DNA from 4 places in the Rhizobium lentis genome. Region 1 is predicted to be linked to each of the others. Evidence: predicted binding sites of a transcription regulator. Region 1 holds the regulator's gene; each other region holds the start of a gene.
What was found. Region 1 encodes LexA, which represses DNA repair genes until DNA is damaged. Its sites were predicted from a motif close to TGTTCNNNNTGTGTTCNG; they were not measured.
Positions count from the first base shown of each region.

Region 2: J0663_RS10370 (YifB family Mg chelatase-like AAA ATPase) is a predicted target of LexA. The motif match lies at 940-957, and genes of this name have one in related genera.
Region 3: recA (recombinase RecA) is a predicted target of LexA. The motif match lies at 1,006-1,023, and genes of this name have one in related genera.
Region 4: uvrA (excinuclease ABC subunit UvrA) is a predicted target of LexA. The motif match lies at 1,321-1,338, and genes of this name have one in related genera.

Region 1 is NZ_CP071454.1:3,913,555-3,915,758, reverse strand. It holds gene J0663_RS19045 (VOC family protein) at 1-452, opposite strand, end outside; gene lexA (transcriptional repressor LexA) at 650-1,369, shown strand; gene J0663_RS19035 (ComEC/Rec2 family competence protein) at 1,350-2,204, opposite strand, start outside.
Region 2 is NZ_CP071454.1:2,160,137-2,162,340, forward strand. It holds gene gshB (glutathione synthase) at 1-894, shown strand, start outside; gene J0663_RS10370 (YifB family Mg chelatase-like AAA ATPase) at 1,049-2,204, shown strand, end outside.
Region 3 is NZ_CP071454.1:4,314,595-4,316,798, reverse strand. It holds gene J0663_RS21135 (carbohydrate kinase family protein) at 1-908, opposite strand, end outside; gene recA (recombinase RecA) at 1,138-2,204, shown strand, end outside.
Region 4 is NZ_CP071454.1:4,084,874-4,087,077, reverse strand. It holds gene J0663_RS19950 (MarC family protein) at 1-543, shown strand, start outside; gene J0663_RS19945 (single-stranded DNA-binding protein) at 667-1,176, opposite strand; gene uvrA (excinuclease ABC subunit UvrA) at 1,461-2,204, shown strand, end outside.

The sequences.
Region 1 (2,204 bases):
GCACGCAGATCGCTCGCAAAGGCCAATCTGAAGCTGCCGACGCTCTCGGAACCATCCGGCATCTTCATCGGCCGGCTGAACTCCAGCATCTCGCCGGCGCTCGATCCCCTACTGGCGAATTTCCTATGATCGCGGGCAGCATCTTCGGTGGCGAAAACGATTGCCGAAAGCCCCTCCTCGCCGCAACGAAAGCGAAAGGCTTGGTTGCGGGCGGTGAAGACATTGCCTTTCAGCGCCGATGCGTCGCTCTCCTCGATACTCGCGACGCCGAGCGGCTCCAGATAAGTTTTGTCGGCAAGGAAGACGCAGGCGTTTTCCGTTCCAAAGGGATGGCGCGCATCGGCGGCTACGGTGAAGCCAAGCTTGCCGAGCCTCTCGCGCGCCAGATCGATATTGACGACGGGCAGAACGACGTGATCCAGCGGGTGCGGCTTGGCGAGATGCTCGTTCATCGGTTCCTCTCCCAGAAACGACAGGAGATGTGCGACAGCACCTCCCTGAATGCAAGACATGGCGCCAATCCGGCGAATGAAAATAAAAATCGCGACGAGTTGGCGTGAAGTTTTACGGAAATTTAGCTACTTGCGGAACACATATGGAACATATAGGGTCTGTTCTGGATTTGTTTCAATCACGGGGTCTGACGTCGATGCTCACGCGCAAACAACAGGAGCTTCTCCTTTTCATTCATGAGCGCATGAAGGAATCCGGCGTTCCTCCCTCCTTCGACGAAATGAAGGATGCTCTTGATCTCGCCTCGAAATCCGGCATTCACCGCCTGATCACGGCGCTCGAGGAACGTGGCTTCATTCGCCGCCTACCGAACCGCGCCCGGGCGCTTGAAGTGATCAAGCTTCCGGAGGCCTATAGTCCCAGTCTTCAGCCGCGCCGCGGTTTTTCGCCGAGCGTCATCGAGGGCAGCCTCGGCAAGCCCCAGCCGACCGCAGCGCCCGCTGCCGCTAAACCGGTTGCCGACAACGGCAACTCTGTTTCCGTACCGGTCATGGGACGAATCGCTGCCGGCGTTCCGATCTCGGCGATCCAGAACAACACGCACGACATCGTCGTTCCCGCCGATATGCTCGGCTCCGGTGAGCACTATGCGCTTGAAGTCAAGGGCGACTCGATGATCGAGGCCGGCATCTTCGACGGCGATACCGTGATCATTCGCAACGGCAGCACGGCAAGTCCCGGCGATATCGTCGTTGCCCTTGTCGACGACGAGGAAGCAACGCTGAAGCGTTTCCGCCGCAAGGGCGCCTCGATCGCGCTGGAGGCCGCCAACCCCGCCTACGAGACCCGCATCTTCGGGCCCGACCGCGTCAAGGTGCAGGGCAAGCTCATCGGCCTCATCCGCCGCTATCACTGATACCGGACAGACCAGAATCCGTAAAACTGTCGTTGCGCCAATCATAGGCGCGATGGCGCATCCATGGCCGCGATAGGGCATTGAAGGCGGTCGCCACCTCCGGGCCGCCGGCGGTGATGCGCAGTTCGACCGAACCGGTCCGGCGCAGCGTCTCGCCGGTAAACAGCGTCGCGCCCGAGCGGCAGCTGGCCGAGCGCAGGCGCACCGGCGTGATGACAATATCGCCGGCATCGCAGGCCGGTCCGAGATAGGCGGCGTTCTCGATGACGGTCACGACATGACCGTTGGCGAGCTTCGCTACGCACCAGGCTTTCTTGACGCAGGAAAAACGCTCCGCGGTACCCCCCGCTGCGGCAGTCCGCATTGCGAGCCTCGCTTCGTTCTGCTGACCGGCCGAAAGCCTGAGGCGGCGATCGTCTCCCTCGGGAACAGCAGGGCCATCCAGCATTTTCGGCGGGTCATGAGTGGGCAGAACCAGTGCCCTTTGCCACTGGTCGAAGATGAAATCCGGCGGCCTTTCACGATTGGAAGCCATTGCCGACGCCTTGACGATCGCGACCAGACCGCCATCCTCGGAAATCACCAGATCCGGCGGCCGGCGAGCCGGCAGAACCAGGAAAGCGAGCGTCGAGACTGCCATGATGGCGGTGCCGACATGGCGCAGCCGCGTCCGCATGAGCGTCATCAGCAGGAAGCCCGCCACGGCCACGGCGAAATACCAGCCGGGCAAGCGACCGATGCCGATATCCCCGCCCCAGCCGGATATCGTCCTTGCCACCGCGATCACCAGATCGAGGCCGAATCCGACCACTTTCCAAGGCAGTGCATCCAGGCC
Region 2 (2,204 bases), 1.8 Mb from region 1:
ATCGCAGGTGACTCCACCTTCGCCATGAGCCTGGAAGCGCAGGCGCGCGGCTACAGGCTTTTCCACTATACGCCCGACCGCCTGAGCTTCCGCGACGGCAAGCTCTTTGCCAGCGTCGAGCCGATGCTGCTGCGCGACGTCAAGGGTGATCACTTCGAGCTCGGCGCGTCCGAGCGCGTCGATCTCTCGACCATGGATGTCGTGCTGCTGCGCCAGGATCCGCCCTTCGACATGGCCTATATCACCTCGACGCACCTGCTCGAGCGCATCCACCCGAAGACGCTCGTCGTCAACGATCCGGCCTGGGTGCGCAATTCGCCGGAGAAGATCTTCGTCACCGAATTTGCCGATCTGATGCCGAAGACGCTGATCACCAAGGACCCGGCCGAGATCCGCCGCTTTCGCGACGAAATGGGCGACATCATCCTGAAGCCGCTCTATGGCAATGGCGGCGCCGGCGTCTTCCATTCGACCCGTGACGACCGCAACCTCTCCTCGCTGCTGGAGATGTTCGGCCAGCTCTTCCGCGAGCCCTTCATCGCCCAGCAATATCTGCCCGACGTGCGCAAGGGCGACAAACGCATCATCCTGGTCGACGGCAAATTCGCCGGCGCGATCAACCGCGTGCCGGCCGAACATGACAGCCGCTCCAACATGCATGTCGGCGGCCGCGCCGAGGCGACCGAACTGACGCCGCGCGAGAAAGAGATCTGCGAGCGGATCGGCCCGGCGCTGAGGGAACGCGGCTTCCTGCTCGTCGGCATCGACGTGATCGGCGATTACATGACCGAGATCAACGTCACGTCGCCGACAGGCATCCGCGAGGTCAGGAAGTTCGGCGGCGCCGATATTGCAAGCCTGCTCTGGGATGCGATCGAGCGCAAGCGCGGCTGAGGCTGCGATCGGGTACAACCGCATCCACCACTGATTATCTGCCTGCGTTCTTTTATTGTTCTTGTTTTAGTCCTGCTTCCGTGCCAGATTGCAACCGCTGGCTTTCACGGCCACAGGGGCGGTCTCTAAGAGTTTGCGGGACGAGGGTGGGCATATGGTCGCGCGTGTCAGTACGGTAGCATTTCAGGGCATCGAAGGCGTGCCGGTCGAGGTTCAGGTCATGATCGCGCCCGGCAAGGTCGGCATGCAGATCGTCGGTCTGCCTGACAAGGCAGTGGCCGAAAGCCGCGAACGCGTGCAGGCCGCGCTTCATGCCTCCGGCCTGGCGCTGCCGGGCAAACGGGTGACCGTCAATCTGGCGCCCGCCGATCTGCCGAAAGAGGGCTCGCATTTCGATCTGCCGATCGCGCTCGCACTGATGGCGGCCCTCGGCGCCATTCCCGCCGATGCGCTGTCGGACTTTGTCGTCGTCGGCGAACTCAATCTCGATGGCACGATCGCCGCCATTGCGGGCGCGCTGCCGGCCGCCATCGGCGCCAATGCGCTCGGCAAGGGGCTGATCTGCCCGGCCGAAAGCGGCGCCGAGGCCGCCTGGGCGGGTGCCGACGTCGATATTCTCGCCCCGCGCAGCCTGATTGCTCTTGCCAATCATTTCCGCGGCACGCAGGTGCTCTCCCGGCCCGAGCCGTCGATCCGCGCCAATGCCGCCAACCTGCCTGACCTTGCCGAGATCAAGGGCCAGGAAAGCGCCAAACGCGCGCTCGAGGTCGCGGCCGCCGGCGGCCACAACCTGCTGATGGTCGGACCTCCAGGCTCCGGCAAATCGATGCTGGCGTCGCGGCTGCCGTCGATCCTGCCGCCGCTTTCTCCCGCCGAACTGCTTGAAGTGTCGATGGTTCATTCGATCGCCGGCCAGCTCACTGGCGGCAAGCTGTCCGATCGCCGGCCCTTCCGCACCCCGCACCACTCCGCCACCATGGCCGCCCTTGTCGGCGGCGGGCTGCGCGCCCGTCCCGGCGAAGCCTCGCTTGCCCATCACGGCGTGCTCTTCCTCGATGAATTTCCCGAATTCACGCCGCAGGCGCTGGACGCGCTGCGCCAGCCGCTCGAAGGCGGCGAATGCGTCATTGCCCGGGCCAATCACCGCGTCTCCTACCCGGCGAAATTCCAGCTGATCGCGGCGATGAACCCCTGCCGCTGCGGCATGGCGGGTGAGCCGGGCCATAGCTGCGCCCGCGGCCCGCGCTGCATGAGCGATTACCAGGCCCGCATCTCCGGCCCGCTGATGGACCGCATTGACATCCGCATCG
Region 3 (2,204 bases), 400 kb from region 1:
GCCTCATTCAGCATATCCGGGGTCAGATTTTCGTTGACGGCGTGCCGCGACTGAACGGTGAGCGCTGCCGCCGCCGCGCCGTGGCGGATGGCTTGCTCGAGCGGCAGGCCTGCCATCAGGGCCGCGAGCGTGCCGGCGGCAAGCGAATCGCCGGCGCCGGTGACATCGGCGACGGTGTCGGCGACCGGCGGCTGCAGCGTGACGGCGCGGCCTTCGGAAAACGCCACGAGCTCGTGCCGGCCGCGGGTAACGACGGCGCTCCTGATGCCGATCGCCTTCAGCAGCGGCGGCCAGCCGGCCGCCTCCTGCGGCTGTTGCCCGACAAGGGCGGCGGCCTCAGCCTCATTGAGGAAGAGATAGTCGATGGTCTCGATGCACGGCTTCAGCCTGATGACCTTGGCCGGCGAGATGGCGATGGCCGCGACGGGCTTGGCCAGAGAATGCGCCTTGGCGACGATCGCCGCGATCGTCTCTTCCGGCAGGTTGGCGTCGACGAGAATGAAGTCATGAGCGACGAAGGCCTCGCGCACCCAGCGGATGGAAAGGCGCCGCGGCACGAAAAAGCGGTAGAGATCCATATCGGCAAGGGCGATCACCAGGTTGCCATCCTTCTCGATGATCGCTGTGTAGCTTGGCGTCTTGCGGTCGAGGAAGACGAACGGCCGGTCGTCGATGCCGGCAAAATCGGCGGCTTCGCCGACCATTTCGCCGATGGCGTCGCCGCCGCGCGGCGAGATCATCGTCACGTGAAAACCCAATCTTGCAAGATTGCGCGCCGCGTTGAAACCGCCGCCGCCCGGTTCCTCGAACCATGTGCCGGGATTGCTGGCGCCCGGCGCCGTTTCGCCGGAGATGCGGCCGCGCCGGTCGATATGGGCGCCGCCGAGAACGAGAATCTTTTTCATCAACACACCCGCTCTCATAACGCGCAAAGGGCGAATCGATGCGCTTCGCCCTGCCGCGACAAAGGCGGCAGATATGGCCTAAGCCGTTGCTTTGCATCGATAAAACAAATATAGAACACGGACCGTTTTACCTTTTTCTTTCAATTGTTTGTTCGCCTATTGCGAGAGTGGAACAAATAGGGTACAAACTCGACATTGCTTGAGCGGCTTCAATAACCTAAAGGTGGATCGGATGTCTCAGAATTCATTGCGGCTGGTAGAGGACAAATCGGTGGACAAAAGCAAGGCGCTTGAAGCGGCACTCTCACAGATAGAGCGGTCGTTCGGCAAGGGCTCGATCATGAAACTCGGTTCCAACGAGAACGTTGTCGAGATCGAGACGATTTCGACGGGCTCGCTTGGTCTCGATATCGCGCTTGGCGTTGGCGGCCTGCCGAGGGGCCGTATCATCGAGATCTACGGGCCGGAAAGCTCGGGCAAGACCACGCTTGCACTGCAGACCATTGCAGAATCGCAGAAGAAGGGCGGCATCTGCGCCTTTGTCGATGCGGAACATGCGCTCGATCCGGTCTATGCCCGCAAGCTTGGCGTCGATCTGCAGAACCTTCTGATCTCGCAGCCGGATACCGGCGAGCAAGCGCTTGAGATCACCGATACGCTGGTGCGCTCCGGCGCCGTCGATGTTCTGGTTGTCGATTCGGTCGCCGCGCTGACGCCGCGCGCCGAAATCGAAGGCGAGATGGGTGACAGCCTTCCCGGCCTGCAGGCGCGCCTGATGAGCCAGGCGCTGCGCAAGCTCACCGCCTCGATCTCCAGATCGAACACCATGGTGATCTTCATCAACCAGATCCGCATGAAAATCGGCGTCATGTTTGGTTCGCCGGAGACGACGACGGGCGGCAATGCGTTGAAATTCTATGCCTCCGTGCGCCTCGATATTCGCCGCATCGGCTCGGTCAAGGAGCGTGAAGAGGTGGTCGGCAACCAGACCCGCGTCAAGGTCGTGAAGAACAAGATGGCGCCGCCCTTCAAGCAGGTCGAGTTCGACATCATGTATGGCGAGGGCGTGTCGAAGACAGGCGAACTCGTCGATCTCGGCGTCAAGGCCGGCATCGTCGAGAAGTCGGGTGCCTGGTTCTCCTATAACAGCCAGCGTCTCGGTCAGGGCCGTGAAAACGCCAAGACCTTCCTGCGCGACAATCCGGATCTCGCCCGCGAAATCGAGTTGGCGCTGCGCCAGAATGCCGGTCTGATCGCCGATCGCTTCCTGCAGAACGGCGGACCGGATGCAGACGATGG
Region 4 (2,204 bases), 170 kb from region 1:
CGCGCCGAACGCAGGCAGGTAGCTTTGCGCGGTTCGACCATTGCCTTCATCATCCTCGCCATCTTCGCCCTGTTCGGCGCAGGCGTGCTCGGCGTTCTCGGGATCTCGATCGGCGCCTTCCGTCTTGCCGGCGGGCTCCTGCTCTTCTGGATCGCCTTCGAGATGGTGTTCGAGAAGAGGCAGGACCGCAAGGAGAAGACGACCGAGGTGGCGATCACCAAGGATCACATCGAGAATATCGCCGTCTTTCCCCTAGCCCTGCCGCTGATCGCCGGACCCGGCGCGATTTCGGCGACCATCCTCTTGTCCGGCACGCTGGCGACCTCGGTCGAAAAAGCCCAGTTGATCGGCGTCATCGCCGCCATTCTGCTGCTGACCTTCCTGACGCTGCTGATCGCCGAAAGGCTCGACCGTTTCCTCGGCGTCACCGGCCGGGCAATCCTGACGCGCCTCCTCGGCGTCATCCTCGCCGCCCTTGCTGTGCAGTTCGTCGTCGACGGCGCGAAAGCAGCGCTCAATCTCATCAGCGCGACGCCGCATTGAAATGATGGCAGATGCCACAGGACAGAGCCGATCCGGCTCATCCGCCGAGGATTAAAGAAAAAGAGCATGACGCCGAGTGGGGCATCATGCTCTCAGACGCTCTATAACAGGAAGGGCGGCCGATCAGAACGGGATGTCGTCGTCGAGATCGCGCGAGAAGTTGCCGCCGCCACCGCCGCGGCTCGACGAGGAGGAGGATGACGGGGCGCCGTAGTCGTCGCCGTAATCATTGCTGCTGCCGCGGCCGCCGCCGAAGCCGGAGCTCGCGCCACCGCCATCGCCGCGGCCATCGAGCATGGTTAGCGTCGAATTGAAGCCCTGCAGCACCACTTCCGTCGAGTAACGGTCCTGGCCCTGCTGATCCTGCCACTTGCGGGTCTGCAGTTGGCCTTCGACATAGAGCTTGGCGCCCTTCTTCACATATTGCTCGACGACCTTGCAGAGGCCTTCGTTGAAGACGACGACCGTGTGCCACTCGGTCTTTTCGCGACGTTCACCGGAATTGCGGTCACGCCAGGTCTCCGAGGTCGCGATACGAAGATTGGCGATCGGCCGGCCGTCCTGAGTGCGGCGGATTTCGGGGTCGGCACCCACGTTTCCAACCAGAATTACCTTGTTCACGCTACCAGCCATGCTTCTCACCCTGCCTGCCGCCCTGCCCGGCGGCGTTTCAATCGATCGGCGCACCTTAAACCATCACGGACCGCCGATGCGCATGGGCGGCATTTAATCCACATGTTTATCCATCAGAAAGCCGCATGCATCCATCAGGAATTTTGTTCTTTATTTGTTCTAGTTTATCCTTATGATCCTGTCAACAGAATCGAAAACCTTGAGCCATCCAGGATATTCAGCCTCGACTCGCCGGTCGGCATCACTAAATAAGGGCTGTTATCCAGAAAACCAAAGCAGAGACGATGAGCGAACTGAAGACGATCTCCATCCGCGGCGCGCGCGAGCACAATCTGAAGAGCATCGATCTCGATCTGCCGCGCAACAAGCTGATCGTCATGACCGGGCTTTCGGGATCCGGCAAATCCTCGCTCGCCTTCGACACCATCTATGCCGAGGGCCAGCGGCGTTATGTCGAGAGCCTGTCGGCCTATGCCCGGCAGTTTCTCGAAATGATGCAGAAGCCCGATGTCGACCAGATCGACGGGCTCTCTCCGGCGATCTCGATCGAGCAGAAGACCACCTCGCGCAATCCGCGCTCGACGGTCGGCACCGTCACCGAGATCTACGACTATATGCGCCTGCTCTTTGCCCGCGTCGGCGTTCCCTATTCGCCGGCGACCGGCCTGCCGATCGAGAGCCAGACCGTCAGCCAGATGGTCGACCGCATCCTCGCTTTCGGCGAGGGCACCCGTCTCTATATTCTCGCGCCGCTCGTGCGCGGGCGCAAAGGCGAATACAAGAAGGAACTGGCGGAGCTGATGAAGAAGGGCTTCCAGCGCGTCAAGGTCGACGGCCAGTTCTACGAGATCGCCGAGGCGCCTGTTCTCGACAAGAAATACAAGCACGACATCGACGTCGTGGTCGACCGCATCGTCGTGCGCCCGGATGTGTCGGCACGTCTGGCCGACAGTCTCGAAACCTGCCTCAAGCTCGCCGACGGGCTGGCGATCGCCGAATTCGCCGACAAGCCGCTGCCCCCCGAGGAG